One region of the Pantoea sp. USHLN298 genome, then DNA from elsewhere that is predicted to be linked to it. Evidence: predicted binding sites of a transcription regulator. Region 1 holds the regulator's gene; each other region holds the start of a gene.

Region 1 (4,212 bases):
GTCTGGGGCAGATAACTCAGACCAATATCGGCGGGCGACAGGCCCAGATCGGCCAGAATAAAGGGTGAGCCGGTCAGCCAGGCGAAAAAGCTGGCGGAACAGGCGGAATAAATCAGCACGTTACCACTGTAAACCCGGGATTTAAGCAGGGTAAAAAAGCCCGGATTTGCGCCCTGGTTGCCCGTTGCTTTGCGGCCCGACGGCAGGCGCAGCGTCGTGAGGATCAAGGCCAGCGCAATCAGCGTCAGCACCAGGAAGATCGAACGCCAGTGGAAATGACCAATCAGCCACGCGCCTAACAGCGGTGCCAGGGCTGGCGAAAGCGCCACCAGCGGCATGATGGTGGCAAACACCTTATTAGCACGTGCGGCCGGATAGCGATCGACCACCAGCGCCTGCCAGCTGACAGCGGCCGCACAGACGCCAATCGCCTGAACAAAGCGCAGCGCCAGCATCAGATAAATATCCTCTACCCACAGCATACCGGCACAGCCGACGGCGAACAGCGCCAGTCCGGCCAGCAGCACCGGCTTACGCCCGATGCGATCGGAGAGCGGACCCCAGAACAGCTGACCGCAGGCAAAACCGGCCAGGAACAGGCTCATGCTGGCACTGATCAGGCCAGGCGAGGTATTGAAAGTTTGCTGCATCGCGCCAAACGCGGGCAGGTACATATCGGTGGCTAAAAAGCCCAGCATGCTCAGCAGAGCGAGATAAGGCATAAATCCTTTTGACGGTGACATCTGATTCTCATTTTGCAGGTTGAACGCGGCAGAGTGTAAAAGGTGCGTTTGCCGCTGTGAAACGCTAATATTTGCCTATTGCTGTTAAAAAATTTGAAGGCAGAATATGTGGTCAGAATATGCGTTAGAAGTGGTGGATGCCGTGGCGCGCGGTGGCAGCTTCAGCGCGGCGGCGCAGGAGCTGCATCGGGTGCCGTCGGCTATCAGCTACACGGTGCGCCAGCTGGAGACCTGGCTGGCGGTTCCGCTGTTTGAACGTCAGCATCGTGAGGTGGTATTAACCCCTGCGGGAGAGCATTTTGTCCGGGAAGGGCGCAGCGTCATCAAAAAAATGCTCGCCACCCGCCGCCAGTGTCAGCAGCTGGCCAACGGCTGGCGCGGGCAGTTAAGTATTGCGGTGGACTGTATCGTCAAGCCGCAGCGTACCCGACAATTAGTGAAGGATTTTTACCGGCACTTTCCTGACATGGAGTTGCACATCAGTTATGAAGTGTTCAACGGCGTCTGGGATGCGCTGGCGGATGGCCGGGTGGAGGTTGCTATCGGCGCGACTCAGGCGATCCCGGTCGGCGGCCGCTTTGCCTTTCGCGATATGGGGACGCTCAACTGGCGCTGCGTAGTCGCGAACCACCATCCGCTGACGGAAGTGAGCCAGATAGATGACGATACCCTGCGCAGCTGGCCGTCGCTGGTTCTGGAAGATACTTCGCGCGCGCTGCCACGCCGGATGACGTGGACGCTCGACAACCAGCGTCGGCTGGTGGTGCCGGAATGGCAGACCGGGCTGGATTGCGTACTGGCGGGATTGTGCGTGGCGATGGTGCCTGGTCATCTGGCCCGGCCGTTGCTGGACAGCGGCGCGCTGGTGGAGCTGACCCTGCCGGTGGCTTTTCCGGAGAGTCCCTGTTGTGTCAGCTGGGCGGAAGATCGCGCATCACCGGCGACCGGCTGGTTACTCAGCTATCTGGGTGATGCGCAAACGCTTAATCAGGAGTGGTTAAGCGAAGATTAACGGCGGTAGTCGCGGAACGGACCATCAGCTACGGAACGACGTTCAATCAGGGTTGGATGCACTTCGATGGTTTGAGAAATCTCACGTTTGCTGGTGATGCGATCCAGCAACATCTCCAGCGCTTTCTCACCCAGCTGCGCTTTCGGCTGATGAACGGTGGTCAGCGCCGGCGCGAAGTAGCGCGCGTTGCGCACATTGTCATAGCCGATCACCGAAATGTCCTGCGGCACGCGCAATCCCATCTCATCGGCGGCGCAAATCGCCCCCATCGCCATGATATCGCCACCACAGAACACCGCGGTCGGGCGCTGTTTCTGCGACAGGATCTGCTGCATTGCCTGATAGCCCGATTCAGGTTCAAAGTCACCCTGGACAATCCACTCGGCACGCGGCTGAATACCCGCTTCTTCCAGCGCCTTCAGGAAGCCGGCGTGACGTCCGCCACCGGTGTTGCGCTCCATCTGGCCGGGGATGGCGCCAATCTCGCGATGGCCACGCTCAATCAGATAACGCCCGGCGAGATAACCGCCCTGAAACGCATTGTCCAGCACCGTGTCGGTAAAGTCGGCGCGGGATTCGCCCCAGTCCATTACCACCATCGGGATGTTACGGTTCTCTTCCAGCATTTTCAGCAGATCGTCCGGATACTCAGAGCACATCACCAGCAGCCCATCGACGCGCTTTTGCGCCATCATGCTGAGATAGGCGCGCTGCTTCTGCAGATCATTGTGCGCATTACCCAGAATCAGAGTATAGCCTTTGTCGAAACAGTGGTTTTCCACTGCTTCAATAATTTCAGCAAAGTAGGGCGCTTCGCTGGAAGTCGCCAGCAGGCCCAGCGTTTTGGTGTGATTCACCTTCAGGCTGCGCGCCACGGCGCTGGGCGAATAGTGCAGTTCCTGAATCGCCTGCCAGACGGCGTTGCGCGTCTCTTCAGCGACAAAACGCGTTTTATTGATGACGTGCGAAACGGTGGTCGTTGAGACGCCGGCGCGTTTTGCCACATCTTTAATTGTTGCCATTAAAATCGGACTCCAGGGCTTATCTAACGCAATGATAAGCATAATGTTAAACGTTTGCGTCTGCTCAGGGTTTTCTGCGCAATTATGCAGGTTTTCTGACCGGTAAACAGGGCGACTGGCGGGTAATGAGCGCCTGAAAAGAGAGCAAACGGAACCGGGGCTGCGCGCGTTGCGCAACAAAGGCAGGATTCTAACAAGGCTGGGCGGATAAAACGAGATTTTTACCCGGTCCTGTGGGAAAATGGCTTAACCCCACAAAAATTGTGACTAAGGAGAGTTAAATGAGTACCGATTTGAAACTGGCGCTGATGACTACCGTCGGCTGCCTGCTGATGATTGTCGCTTTTAGCTTCACCGCGATTCTGCACTGATCGAAAAAGCCGGGCATGGCCCGGCTTTTTGCTGTCTGGCGATCGCCCAACGGCTGCGTTAGCGAATGGTCTTTGGCGTCATGACCCGACGCGCACCAATATAGTGGCGCTGCCAGTAGTCTTCACCCAGCGCACTGATCTGAATATCTTTGCCGGTACGCGGTGACTGAATGAATTTGCCGTTGCCGAGATAAACCCCAACGTGATCGGCGGTGCCGCGGCCATTGATGCGGAAAAAGACTAAATCGCCTTTCTCCAGTGACTCACGTTTAACCGGCGCGGCGTCGCGCAGATGGAACATCTCATTGGCGGTGCGCGGGATCTTGAACTTGACCAAATCTTTATAGGCGTACCAGACCAGGCCGCTGCAATCAAAACCGGTATGCGGTGAGGTGCCACCCCATTGATAAGGTTTGCCTAACTGACCCATCAACTTGGTCATCGCCGTTTCGCGCGCTTTCTGGTAACGCTGACGATGTGACTTGCTCATTTTAATGGTGCCGGTGTCACTGCTGCTGGCGTCAACGGTTTTAAGCGAACGCTGGTGGCCGTAGCGTTTTTTACTGGCCGTTTTAAGGGAGGTTTTACTTTTCTTAGCGGGAAGATGGCTGGCGGTGAGTTCGCTTTTTTTCTGTTTTTTGACTTTGAGCTTCTGAATCGGACTGACGCGTGTTTTCTTTGCCGCCGTTTTCAGCGGGCGACGCTTGCGGCGCTCATCTTCGCGCGCACTCTTTTTCTCTGCTTTATGCGAACTGACATTCACCGGCGCCTGCGGTGAGGCAGAAGCGATGTTAAAGAACAGTTGCGCAAAGGCAAGAATGAAAAGCGTAATGATTAAACGCATAGTCCGGTTTTAGTTAAGTTGTCAGGGCCACTACGCACCGCGACAAAGTTGGGAATAATCTGATCCAGGATCAGCGCCGATGCCATTCTAGTCCAGTTCGTTTGAAAACAGTAACGCCTTTTTTTATTAATCTTTCGGCCTCACGCAATTGCGTTGAAAATGAACATTTTCAGCGTCTTATATCGGCAAAACTATTGCAAATTATTAATATGTTACTGGC
Region 2 (4,212 bases), on a different contig from region 1:
GCGGTGTCCGGGTGCTGGAAGTAACGCTGCGTACGCCGGTGGCGATGGATGCGCTGCGTGCGATGATCAAAGAAGTGCCGGAAGCGATTGTCGGTGCGGGTACAGTGATTAATCCTCAGCAACTGCAGGAAGTGACCGAGGCGGGCGCGCAATTTATCATCAGCCCTGGCGTCACGGAGTCGTTACTGAAAGCTGCCGTTGAAGGCCCGGTTCCGTTGATTCCTGGCATCAGCACCGTTTCAGAACTGATGACCGGCATGGACTACGGCCTGCGTGAGTTCAAATTCTTCCCGGCGGAAGCCAACGGCGGTGTGAAAGCGCTGCAGGCGATTGGCGGGCCTTTCCCGCAGGTGCGTTTCTGCCCGACCGGCGGTATCTCTCCGGCCAACTACCGTGACTATCTGGCGCTGAAAAGCGTGCTGTGCATTGGCGGTTCGTGGCTGGTGCCTAACGATGCGCTGGAAGCGGGCGACTGGGATCGGATTACCCGACTGGCGCGTGAAGCGGTAGAAGGGGCGAAGTAAGTTCTGGCGGTGAGCCGAGGCTCACCGCCTTGATATTATCCCTCGACCTTCACCGCTGCCGCGCTGGCGACCGCACGCGCAATCGCCTGAGTGGTGGTGTCACCGCTGGCCAGCGCCACGCCCAGCCGGCGCTGTCCGCTGATCTCTGGCTTGCCGAACAGACGCAGTTGCAGACCGGCACCCAGCGCCGCCCCGACATTCACGAACTGCACATTCTGGCTGGTCAGCTGCGGCAGGATCACCGCCGACGCAGCCGGACCATACTGGCGAATGCCGCCAATTGGCAGACCGAGGAAGGCCCGGACGTGCAGCGCAAATTCTGACAGATCCTGTGAAATCAGCGTCACCATGCCGGTGTCATGTGGACGTGGCGACACTTCGCTGAAGATCACCTCATCACCGCAGACAAACAGCTCAACGCCAAACAGTCCATATCCGCCCAGCGCCTCAACCACCTGCGCTGCAATCGCCTGCGCCCGCTGCAGCGCCAGATCGCTCATCTGCTGCGGCTGCCAGGATTCACGGTAATCGCCATCTTCCTGACGATGACCAATGGGTGCGCAGAAATGAATGCCGTCCACCGCACTGATGGTCAGCAGGGTTATTTCAAAATCAAAGGTCACGACGCCTTCGACGATCACCCGACCGGCACCGGCACGGCCGCCTTGCTGCGCGTATTCCCATGCGCTGTCCAGCTGGCTGGCATCACGGATAAAGCTCTGGCCCTTGCCGGAGGAGCTCATCACCGGTTTCACGATGCAGGGAAAGCCAATCTCCGCGGCAGCCTGGTCGAAACGCGCTTTGCTGTCGGCGAAGCAGTAACGGGAGGTCGGCAGTGACAGCTCTTCGGCAGCCAGACGACGAATACCTTCACGATTCATGGTCAGCTTTGCCGCCCGGGCAGTCGGCACCACGCGCTGTCCCTGCTGCTCCAGTGCCACCAGGGTGTCGGTGGCGATGGCTTCAATTTCCGGCACCACGAAGTCAGGTTTTTCCTGCGCGATCAGCGCGGCCAGCGCCTCGCCATCCAGCATGTTGATCACATAGCTGCGATGCGCCACCTGCATCGCCGGGGCATCGGCGTAGCGATCAACGGCAATCACTTCCACACCCAGACGCTGACACTCCAGCGCCACCTCTTTACCCAGTTCACCTGAACCTAATAGCATCACACGCGTGGCCGCAGGGCGCAGCGCAGTTCCGAGAGTCGTCATAAATTCACCTAAGCAGTCACAAAATGCGCGCGCAGTATAAACGAAAACGATTGCGTACTCATCTTTCTTACCGAACGCTCCGCCGTTTGCCTTACTTTTCCCGCTCTGACGTTTCCTGACATCTTTTTCGTCAGGATGACGGACTACCATCTTAAACAGGAGTGGATGATGAACAACTGGTTGCAACAAATTCAGTCGGTACTGGCGAAGAAGGGCGGCGACAGCAAGTCTGGCGGTGGTTTAAGCGATATGCTGGCACCGGGCGCGTTGGGCGGCCTGGCGGGTATGCTGATTTCCAGTAAATCGTCACGCAAACTGTTAACCAAATATGGCGGCAAAGCGCTGATCATTGGCGGCGGTGCTGCCGCAGGCGCGGTGCTGTGGAACAAATATAAGCAGCGGGTCAGCGAAGCGCACCAGAATGAACCTGACTTTGGCGCAGCGCAGACGCCCATTGACCTGCGCGCCGAACGTCTGGTCACAGCGCTGGTATTCGCCGCCAAAAGTGATGGTCATATCGACGATCAGGAACGGGCAGCGATTGAGCAGAATATTCATCAGTCTGGTTACGGTCAGGAGGCGGAACAGCTGATTCAGAAAGCGATGAACCGCCCACTCGATCCGCAGTGGCTGGCCGCCGACGTAAAGAACGAAGAGGAGGCGCTGGAGCTTTACTTCCTGAGCTGCGCGGCGATCGACGTCGATCATTTTATGGAACGCAGTTACCTGTCGGCGCTGGGCGATGCGCTTAAAATCCCGCAGGATGTCCGTGACGGTATTCAGCAGGATATCGTGGCAGAGAAGGCCCGCTTACCCGCCAGTTAATCCCCCACTGGCCACCTCCGGTGGCCAGCTTGCTGTTTCCGTACCAGTTGAAGCTTGGCTTCCTGCGCCTTTGGTGCCACGCTTACAGATCATTACTTTCACGGAGACGGATGTCATGAAAGCACCCATCGCAAAGAAAATACCGCATGAGATGACGCTGCATGGTGAAACGCGCGTCGATAACTACTACTGGCTACGCGACGACAAACGTGAAGATAACGAAGTTCTCGATTACCTGCGGGCTGAAAATAATTATGGCCGTAAAATCATGGCCTCTCAGCAACCGCTTCAGGAGCGGGTACTCAAAGAGATCATCGATCGTCTGCCGCCGGAAGACCATTCGGTGCCCTATGTAAAGAACGGGTATCGTTATCAGAGTCGCTATCAGAGCGGCAATGAATATCCGGCTTACTATCGGCAACCCGCCGACAGCGCGGAGTCTGATGAATGGACCTTGCTGCTCGATGCCAATCAGCGCGCCTCGCACAGTGAGTTTTACACCATGGGCGCGCTGCACATCAGCCCGGATAACCAGGTGATGGCGATGGCAGAAGATTTTCTGTCGCGGCGGCAATATGGCATTCGCTTCCGCAATCTGCACAGCGGCAGCTGGTATCCGGAAGTGCTGAGCAACGCCTCCTCCAGCTTTGCCTGGGGCAACGATTCCCGCACCGTCTACTATGTGCAGAAGCATCCACAGACGCTGCTTTCTTATCAGGTCTGGCGGCATGAGCTGGGAACGCCGCAGTGCGACGATCAGCTGGTGTATGAGGAGAAGGATGATACGTTTCACCTCAGCGTGCATAAAACCACCTCAAAACAGTTCATCCTGATCGCGCTGTACAGCACGACCACCAGTGAAATTCAGCTGATCGACGCTAACTTCCCGGATGCGCTACCGCATGTGTTCCTGCCGCGCCGCCGCGATCATGAGTACAGCCTCGACCATTACGATCACCAGTTCTTTATCCGCTCGAATCGCGACGGCAAGAACTTCGGACTTTACCGCACCCGATATCTGCCTGAGTCCCGCTGGGAGACGTTGATCCCGGCGCGGGATCATGTGGTGATGGAAGATTTCCAGCTATTCCGTGACTGGCTGGTGGTTGAGGAGCGCCAGCGCGGCCTGACCAGCCTGCGCCAGATTAACTGGGCCAGCGGCGAAAACAGCGGCATCGCGTTTGACGATCCGACCTATGTTACCTGGCTGGCCTATAACCCGACGCCCCGCACCAGTAAACTGCGCTACGGCTACTCGTCAATGACCACCCCAACCACGCTGTTTGAGCTGGATATGGATACCGGTGAACGCCGCATTCTGAAACAGACGGCGGTAAAAGGGTTCGACGCGGACGACTACAAAAGCGAGCATCACTGGATCAAAGTCAGCGATGGCACCGAAGTGCCGGTTTCGCTGGTCTATAACCGTAAATACTATCAGCCGGGCCAGAACCCGATGCTGGTCTACGGCTACGGTGCGTATGGCAGCAGTATGGATGCCGATTTCAGCGTCAGCCGTCTGAGCCTGCTGGATCGTGGCTTTGTCTATGCGCTGGTTCAGGTTCGCGGCGGCGGCGAGTTAGGCCAGCAATGGTACGATGCGGGCCGCCTGCTGAATAAGATGAATAGCTTTACCGATTTTATCGACG
Region 3 (4,212 bases), on a different contig from region 1:
ATCGTTCAGTACCTGTCTGCCGTCATGGGTGAAGACGGCAAACGCCAGCGCGTCATCATCCTGATCGCCGCGGTGGTGTCGTAGCAGTTGCTTCGTTTTTGGCAGCGTGGCGTTGTCCAGCGAAGAGAAATCAAGCGTCAGCAGGCGTTTTGCCAGCAGCATTTGCTGGGTATCAAACAGCTCGTCAATCGTTTCCCGCGTCTGATGCCATGCGCTGAGGCTGGCGCTGGCCCAGCAGATACCGAGCAGCAGCACAAAACCGATGCCGAGGCGCAGGAACAGGCTTACCGATCGCATTCAGCCGCTCCCAGGGTATAACCCACACCGTGCAGGGTGCGAATAAACTGGCTGCCGAGTTTTTTCCGCAGATGATGGATATGCACTTCTACCGCATTACTGGAGACGTCAGCATCCCAGCTGTAGAGCTTCTCCTCCAGCTGGCTGCGGGTCAGCACCCGGCCAGGATTGCGCATAAACAGCTCCAGCAGCGCCAGTTCACGGCTTTTCAGCTCAATCGCTTCGCCATCGCACAGGACGCTGTGACTGTCAGGCATCAGTACGACCTTGCCGTGACGCAACTCGGGTTGCAGCTGACCATGCCGGCGACGAATCAGCGCCTGCAGTCGGGCGGCCACTTCGGTTAAGGCAAAGGGTTTGCAGAGGTAGTCATCGGCACCCATCTGCAGGCCTTCGACCCGCTGATCGAGCGCATCGCGCGCCGTCAGGATCAGTACCGGCACATCCTCTCCCTGCTGTCGCCACTGTCGCAGAATATCCAGCCCGTCACGTTCGGGGAGTGAGAGATCGAGCACCACCGCATCCCAGGGCGCGGCGTGCAGCGCCTGAAAACCGGCCTCACCGGAGGTAAACCAGTCGACGCTAAATCCCAGCTTGCCCAGCCCCGCTTTGATACCGTCGCCAATTAAGCGATCGTCTTCTATCAGTAAAATACGCATCATTTCTCCCTGCGTTGATAGCGCTTTATACGAAGCAGACCGCGGCTTGTACAGCTGATTTCGGCGAAAATTGCTTATTTTTACTTCTTAAGAAGCTGTTAAGAAGCCTATGGTTAACTGGGTTCAACAAAACGAAACACATCATGGAAAAGAGGTGACAAAATGAAAAAGCACGCTGCAATTTTAGCCGTCGTTATGCTGGCATCTGCCCCGGTTTTGGCTGCACAGCAAGGCGGTTTTACCGACCCTAATGCCCCGGCGGCGCAGACCCAGACGAAACAGGGCGGCTTCAGCGCCGACCACACCAGCGTGGTGACCGTGAAGCAGGCTGAAGATATGCGCGACGAAAGCTGGATCACCGTTCGCGGTAAGCTGGAAAAGCAGATCGGCGATGAAGATTATCTGTTCCGCGATCAGACCGGCACCATGAAAGTCGAAATCGACCACAAGCACTGGAACGGCCAGACTATCTCGCCTCAGGATACCGTTGAGCTGACCGGTGAGCTGGATAAAGATTTCAACAGCATCGAAATGGACGTTAAGCAGGTCAGAAAACTGCCTTAATCGCCGCGATCGGGACCGCTTCGGCGGTCCTTTTTTTTGCCCCGCTATCTGCCCTAATTCAAATTTCCCTCCGCGTGAGCGAAACGTTTCGATAACGATCACAAATTTCACTCTCCCCGATTGAGTTGCTGGCGGCTTTTCATACACTCCTGTCAGCGAAACGTTTCGCTGTGGAGTGAAAAGATGAAAAAAGGTCGCTTGTTAAACGCTGAACTCTCTCATGTGATTGCCCGCCTGGGACACACGGATACGCTGACGATTGCCGATGCCGGTTTGCCGATTCCGGCAGGACCGCAACGCATTGACTTAGCACTGACGCCGGGTACGCCCGATTTTATGCAGGTGGTCAATGCCGTCACGCTTGAGATGCAGGTAGAAAGCGCCCTGATCGCGGAGGAGATTAAGCAGCACAATCCGCCGCTCCATAGCGCACTGCTCGCCGTGCTCGAAGCCTTGCAACAGCACCAGGGGAATTGCATCACCATCAGCTACACCAGCCATGAACAATTCAAACAACAGACGCAGCGCAGTCAGGCGGTCATTCGCAGCGGAGAGTGTTCTCCGTTTGCGAATGTCATCCTGAGCGCCGGCGTCACCTTCTGAGGCCGCTATGCAACCTTTACTGCAGCTTAACGGCATTGAAAAATCGTTCCCTGGGGTGAAAGCCCTCAAGGGTGCCTCACTGAATGTCCGGGCAGGACGCGTGATGGCGCTGGTCGGTGAAAACGGTGCCGGTAAATCCACCATGATGAAAGTGCTGACCGGGATCTATCAGTTTGATGCCGGTTCGCTGCACTGGCTCGGCAAAGAGACCCGGTTCAATGGCCCTAAAGCCTCACAGGAAGCGGGCATCGGCATTATCCATCAGGAACTGAATCTGATCCCCCAGTTAACCGTGGCGGAGAATATTTTCCTCGGTCGTGAATTTGTTAACCGTTTTGGCCGCATCCAGTGGGCGCGCATGTATGCCGAAGCGGATGCCTTGCTGAAGCGGTTAAATCTGCGCTTCAACAGCCACAAGCTGGTGGGCGATCTGTCGATTGGCGATCAGCAAATGGTCGAAATTGCCAAAGTTCTGAGCTTTGAGTCGCAGGTGATCATCATGGATGAGCCGACCGATGCGCTGACGGATACCGAAACGCTGTCGCTGTTTCGGGTAATCAATGAACTGAAGGCGCAGGGCTGCGGCATCGTCTACATCTCGCATCGCATGAAAGAGATCTTTGAGATCTGCGATGACGTCACGGTGTTTCGTGACGGCCAGTTTATTGCGGAGCGTCCGGTCAGCGAACTGACCGAAGAGAGCCTGATCGAAATGATGGTCGGCCGCAAACTGGAAGATCAATATCCGCATCTCGATCAGACACCGGGCGAAGTGCGGCTGAAAGTCGACAACGTCAGCGGTCCCGGCGTGCATAACGTCAGTTTCAGCCTGCGCAAAGGAGAGATTCTGGGCATCTCCGGACTGATGGGCGCGGGCCGCACTGAACTGATGAAAGTGCTCTATGGCGCGTTGCCGCGTCATCAGGGCAGCCTGTGGCTCAGCGGTCGCGAAGTGGTGACGCGTTCGCCACAGGACGGGCTGGCGAACGGCATCGTCTATATCTCTGAAGATCGTAAGCGTGACGGCCTGGTTCTGGGTATGTCGGTGAAAGAGAACATGTCGCTGACCGCGCTGCGCTATTTCAGTCACGGCGGCGGCACGCTGAAGCACGCGGCTGAGCAGCTGGCGGTAGGCGACTTTATCCGGCTGTTCAACGTCAAAACGCCCTCTATGTCGCAGCCGATCGGCCTGCTTTCCGGCGGCAATCAGCAGAAAGTGGCGATTGCCCGCGGCCTGATGACCCGTCCCAACGTGCTGATTCTTGATGAGCCAACCCGTGGCGTTGATGTCGGTGCCAAAAAAGAGATTTATCAGCTGATTAACCAGTTCAAAGCCGAAGGGCTGAGCATCATCCTGGTCTCTTCTGAGATGCCGGAAGTGTTAGGCATGAGCGATCGCATCCTGGTGATGCATGAAGGCCGTTTAAGCGGCGAATTTACCCGTGAAGAAGCCACGCAGGAGAGCCTGATGGCCGCCGCCGTAGGCAAGCAACACAGCGAGGATTTAGTGGTATGACGACCCAAACTTTACCTGCCAGCCGTCGCTGGTTTAGCAAAAGCTGGTTACTGGAACAAAAGTCGCTGATTGCGCTGGTGGTGTTAATCGCCGTGGTGGCGAGTCAGAGCCCGAACTTCTTTACCGTGGCCAACCTGTTCAACATTCTGCAGCAGACCTCGGTGAACGCTATTATGGCGGTCGGAATGACGCTGGTGATTCTGACCTCCGGCATCGATCTTTCGGTGGGTTCACTGCTGGCGCTGACCGGTGCTGTCGGGGCCTCGCTGGTCGGGATGGAAGTGAATGCGCTGGTGGCAGTAGCGGCTTCGCTGGCGCTGGGGGCCGCGATTGGTGCGCTGACCGGTACCATTGTGGCGCGCGGTAAGGTGCAGGCATTTATTGCCACGCTGGTGATGATGCTGCTGCTGCGTGGCGTCACCATGGTCTACACCGACGGCAGTCCAATCAGCACCGGCTTTAATGCCAACGCCGATCTGCTGGGCTGGTTTGGTATCGGGCGTCCGCTGGGTATTCCTGCTCCGGTCTGGCTGATGGCGCTGGTGTTTATTGCCGCCTGGTACATGCTGCATC
Region 4 (4,212 bases), 720 kb from region 1:
CCCTCCTCCAGATCGCATGTCGTCAGCATCCGGTCGTCTTCCCGATCGCAGCCAGAACCAGCAAGCGGGTCACGGGAAACGCAGAGCAATGCGTCACGCCGCCTGGATAAAAACGCCGCAACGTATTGGCCCGGCAACGGGCGCACCTCAGGGATGAGGTGCGCAGTGGTGCGTGCCGGGCTGGCAGGGATGCCGTTTTTGCGTCTTTGCGATCGTTTCCCGTGACCGGCGTCTGCCTCTGACTTAACGCGAACTGCGCCATCGCGCTCAGCCGCCTGATAAAGCCATCAGCAGGCGGTGCGGAGATTACAGTTTCTCAACCGCCCAGGCGATACCGCTGGCGTACTCTTCCGGTAGCTGTGGCACCAGCGCGTTAAGGGCCGCCCTGAGCCGCGCGGTATCACCGTCGGTCAGGTTAAGATGCCCGACCTTACGGCCCGGACGCACCTCTTTGTCATACCAGTGCAGATGCACCAGCGGCTGCTGCAACCAGTCAATGTTCACGGCGGTGCCAATCAGATTGACCATCACCGACGGCGCAAACACCACCGGCTGTGGCAACGGCAGCCCCAGAATTGCCCGCAGATGCAGTTCAAACTGGCTGATCGAGGCGCCATTCTGCGTCCAGTGACCGCTGTTGTGAACGCGCGGCGCCAGTTCATTAATCAGCAGACCGTCCGGCGTGACAAAACACTCCATCGCCATTACGCCGACGTAGTTCAGTTCCTGCATGATGGCGCTCAGCATCGCTTCCGCCTGCTGCTGCCGGGCCTGATCCGCCACCGGCCACGCCACGCTGGTGCGCAGAATGCCATCCTGATGCAGGTTGTGGGTCAGCGGATAGAACACCGTGCCACCATCGTGACCGCGCGCACCGACCAGCGACACTTCGCCGGAGAAATTAATTCCCTGTTCGACGATGCATTCGCCATAGCACTCTTCCGGCAACGCATCGGTTTCACCGGCGCGCAGACGCCACTGGCCGCGACCGTCATAGCCGCCGGTGCGACGTTTCACAATCGCCAGTTCGCCGAGCGAGTCAAACACTGACGGCCATTCGCTTTGGTCGGCCAGCAACTGCCAAGGCGCAGTCGCAAGATGGAGCTGATCCAGCAGCTGTTTCTGAGTAAAGCGATCGGCCAGACGCGGAAAAATCTCGCGGTTCACAAACGCCGGGTGGCTCGCCAGTTCACGCGTCAGCGCGGTTTCCGGCCAGCGCTCGATTTCGGCGGTGATGACGCTGTCGGCCATCGGCAGGGCAGCCGGATCGGCATCCAGACCCACCGGATAGACCGCAATCCCCAGCGGTTCACCCGCCTGACGCAGCATACGGCCTAACTGACCGTTACCGAGTACGCAAACCGGCTTCATGCGTCCTCCCGCGGATCGGGATGATTCAGCACCTCATCGGTCTGGCTCTGACGCCAGTTCGCCAGCCGTGATGCCAGCGCGCCGTCGTGAATCGCCAGAATCTGCGCCGCCAGCAGTGCGGCATTGGCGGCACCGGCTTTGCCGATCGCCAGCGTACCGACCGGAATCCCGCGCGGCATCTGCACAATCGAATAGAGGCTATCGACGCCGCTCAGCGCGGCGCTCTGTACCGGCACGCCCAGTACCGGCAGCAGGGTTTTAGCCGCCAGCATACCCGGCAGATGTGCCGCGCCACCCGCGCCAGCAATAATGACCTGAAAACCCTGGTCAGCAGCGGTTTCGGCAAAGCTGAACAGTTTATCGGGCGTACGGTGTGCGGAGACCACTTCAACATGGAAGGGCACGTCCAGGCTGGTAAGGATTTCCGCAGTGAACTGCATGGTGGACCAGTCACTTTTAGAACCCATAACAATCGCGATGCGGGCCGGGGCGGCGTTGGATGACATGCGGTCAACTCCTGTGAATGAACAAACAGACCTGGCCGGGCGGACAGGTTTTGAAGGGCACAGAGAATAGCATGAGAAGCGAGCAAGGAAAACGGTTGCGTCGGGCGAAAGGGGCGGATTTTCCCGACGATTAAAAGTCGAAATCGATCAGCTGAATGCCGCTGGCGTCGAGCTGAATCATCGATCCCCGGCTGTGCCAGGCACCCAGTACCGCGCGCTGCGCGGTTTCATCCTGTAGCGTCAGCTGATGAATGGCCGGACGGTGGGTATGGCCGTGGATCAGCAGACGTACCTGCTGGCGCAGCATAGTGGCGGTGACCGCCTCGTGGTTCACATCCATGATGGAGATGGATTTATGCTGATTGGCCTGTTTGCTGTCGGCACGCATCCGGGCGGCGATGCGTTTACGCAGCGACAGTGGCAGCGCAAGAAACAGCCGCTGAATCCACCGGTTATGGACTTTAGCGCGAAAACGCAGATAGCCGGCGTCGTCGGTGCAGAGCGTATCGCCGTGCATGATCAGCAGGCGGTGGCCGTAGAGCGTCAGAACCTGTTCTTCAGGCAGCAGCGTCATCCCGCTGGCGCGGGCGAAGCGCTGACCGATCAGGAAATCGCGATTGCCATGAATAAAGTAGATCGGAACGGAGAGGGCGCGCAGGGCGCTGGCGACCTGCTGATGCAGCGGATTCGGATCGTCGTCACCAATCCAGGCTTCAAACAGATCGCCAAGAATATAGAGCGCGTCGCAGTGTGGCGCTTCGCGCTGTAAAAAATGCAGAAAACCGGCGGTGATCGCCGGTTCTTCCTGACACAGATGGAGGTCTGCGATAAACAGGGTACGCGACATTACTCGCTGACGGTCACTTTCTGGATGATTACGTCATCTTTCGGCACATCCTGGTGCATGCCGCTGCGGCCAGTAGAAACGCCCTTGATTTTCTCGACCACATCCATGCCTTCAACCACTTCGGCGAATACACAATAACCCCAGCCCTGGACGCTTTCGTCACGGAAGTTCAGGAAGTCATTGTCAGCCACGTTGATGAAAAACTGTGCGGTCGCAGAGTGCGGCGCTGAGGTACGTGCCATGGCCAGCGTACCTTTGGTGTTTTTCAGGCCATTGTTGGCTTCGTTCTGGATTTCATCTTTGGTGGCTTTCTGCTTCATGCCCGGCTCGAAGCCGCCGCCCTGAATCATAAAACCATTGATCACCCGGTGGAAAATGGTGTTGTCGTAGAAACCTTCACGGCAGTAATCCAGGAAGTTCTTTACGGTTGCCGGCGCTTTATCATCGAAGGTTTTGATTACGATATCGCCATGGTTCGTCTGGAAAGTTACCATTATTGTCGTCCTGTAAAGGTTGTCGTCAGTTGCTGAGGCCGCTTTATCGGTTGGCGTGCCTCTTTTTGTCGACCGTTCTTATATCATAATTTCTGCTGACGCGTCAGCAGCGCGGCGCAGTTGGCTTGCTTTGCGTCGCGCGAGCGATAAAAATACGGCACAATGTCTGGATACTTAAAAGTGTCAACCACACGCCAATACGGAACCGTTCAATGCTTAAGATTTATAACACCCTGAGTCGACAGAAAGAGGAATTCAGACCCATTCATGCCGGTAAGATCGGGATGTATGTTTGCGGCATCACGGTGTATGACCTCTGTCACATTGGTCATGGGCGGACGTTCGTGGCGTTTGACGTGGTGGCACGCTATCTGCGTTACCTCGGCTACCAGCTGGACTACGTGCGTAACATCACCGACATCGACGATAAAATTATCAAGCGTGCCAATGAAAACGGCGAGAGCATCGAAACCCTGACCAACCGGATGATTGGTGAGATGCACAACGATTTCGCTGCGCTGGGCATTCTGCCGCCCGATCAGGAGCCGCGCGCCACGCGCCACATCGCGGAGATCATTGAGCTGGTGGAAACACTGATCGCTCGCGGTCACGCTTATGTGGCGGACAATGGCGACGTGATGTTTGATGTGCTTAGCGATACCGATTACGGCGCGCTGTCCCGTCAGGATCTGGAGCAGCTGCAGGCGGGCGCGCGGGTTGAAGTCGCCGACGTGAAGCGCAACCCGATGGACTTCGTGCTGTGGAAAATGTCCAAAGCGGATGAGCCAGCCTGGTCATCGCCGTGGGGCAATGGTCGTCCCGGCTGGCACATCGAGTGCTCGGCAATGAACTGCAAACAGCTCGGCACCCATTTCGATATCCACGGCGGCGGCTCCGATCTGATGTTCCCGCACCATGAAAACGAGATCGCTCAGTCGAGCTGCGCCCATGACGGCCCTTACGTCAACTACTGGATGCACTCCGGCATGGTGAT

The links. The regulator PurR, encoded in region 1, represses purine synthesis genes. The targets are predictions, from matches to a motif close to CANGCAAACGTTTGCNTG.
Region 2: purT (formate-dependent phosphoribosylglycinamide formyltransferase) is a predicted target of PurR. The motif match lies at 1,778-1,795, and genes of this name have one in related genera.
Region 3: rbsD (D-ribose pyranase) is a predicted target of PurR. The motif match lies at 1,674-1,691, and genes of this name have one in related genera.
Region 4: purE (5-(carboxyamino)imidazole ribonucleotide mutase) is a predicted target of PurR. The motif match lies at 1,962-1,979, and genes of this name have one in related genera.

The regions. Positions count from the first base shown of each region.
Region 1 is NZ_JBBCRO010000001.1:924,366-928,577, forward strand. It holds gene punC (purine nucleoside transporter PunC) at 1-743, opposite strand, end outside; gene punR (DNA-binding transcriptional activator PunR) at 850-1,755, shown strand; gene purR (HTH-type transcriptional repressor PurR) at 1,752-2,777, opposite strand; gene cydH (cytochrome bd-I oxidase subunit CydH) at 3,059-3,148, shown strand; gene WFK59_RS04440 (C40 family peptidase) at 3,207-3,992, opposite strand.
Region 2 is NZ_JBBCRO010000002.1:504,402-508,613, reverse strand. It holds gene WFK59_RS07090 (bifunctional 4-hydroxy-2-oxoglutarate aldolase/2-dehydro-3-deoxy-phosphogluconate aldolase) at 1-524, shown strand, start outside; gene purT (formate-dependent phosphoribosylglycinamide formyltransferase) at 560-1,738, opposite strand; gene WFK59_RS07080 (tellurite resistance TerB family protein) at 1,907-2,563, shown strand; gene WFK59_RS07075 (prolyl oligopeptidase family serine peptidase) at 2,679-4,212, shown strand, end outside.
Region 3 is NZ_JBBCRO010000008.1:259,884-264,095, forward strand. It holds gene qseC (quorum sensing histidine kinase QseC) at 1-297, opposite strand, end outside; gene qseB (quorum sensing response regulator transcription factor QseB) at 285-956, opposite strand; gene WFK59_RS20380 (YgiW/YdeI family stress tolerance OB fold protein) at 1,119-1,520, shown strand; gene rbsD (D-ribose pyranase) at 1,704-2,123, shown strand; gene rbsA (ribose ABC transporter ATP-binding protein RbsA) at 2,131-3,639, shown strand; gene rbsC (ribose ABC transporter permease) at 3,636-4,212, shown strand, end outside.
Region 4 is NZ_JBBCRO010000001.1:208,171-212,382, forward strand. It holds gene purK (5-(carboxyamino)imidazole ribonucleotide synthase) at 307-1,371, opposite strand; gene purE (5-(carboxyamino)imidazole ribonucleotide mutase) at 1,368-1,877, opposite strand; gene lpxH (UDP-2,3-diacylglucosamine diphosphatase) at 2,008-2,724, opposite strand; gene ppiB (peptidylprolyl isomerase B) at 2,724-3,218, opposite strand; gene cysS (cysteine--tRNA ligase) at 3,431-4,212, shown strand, end outside.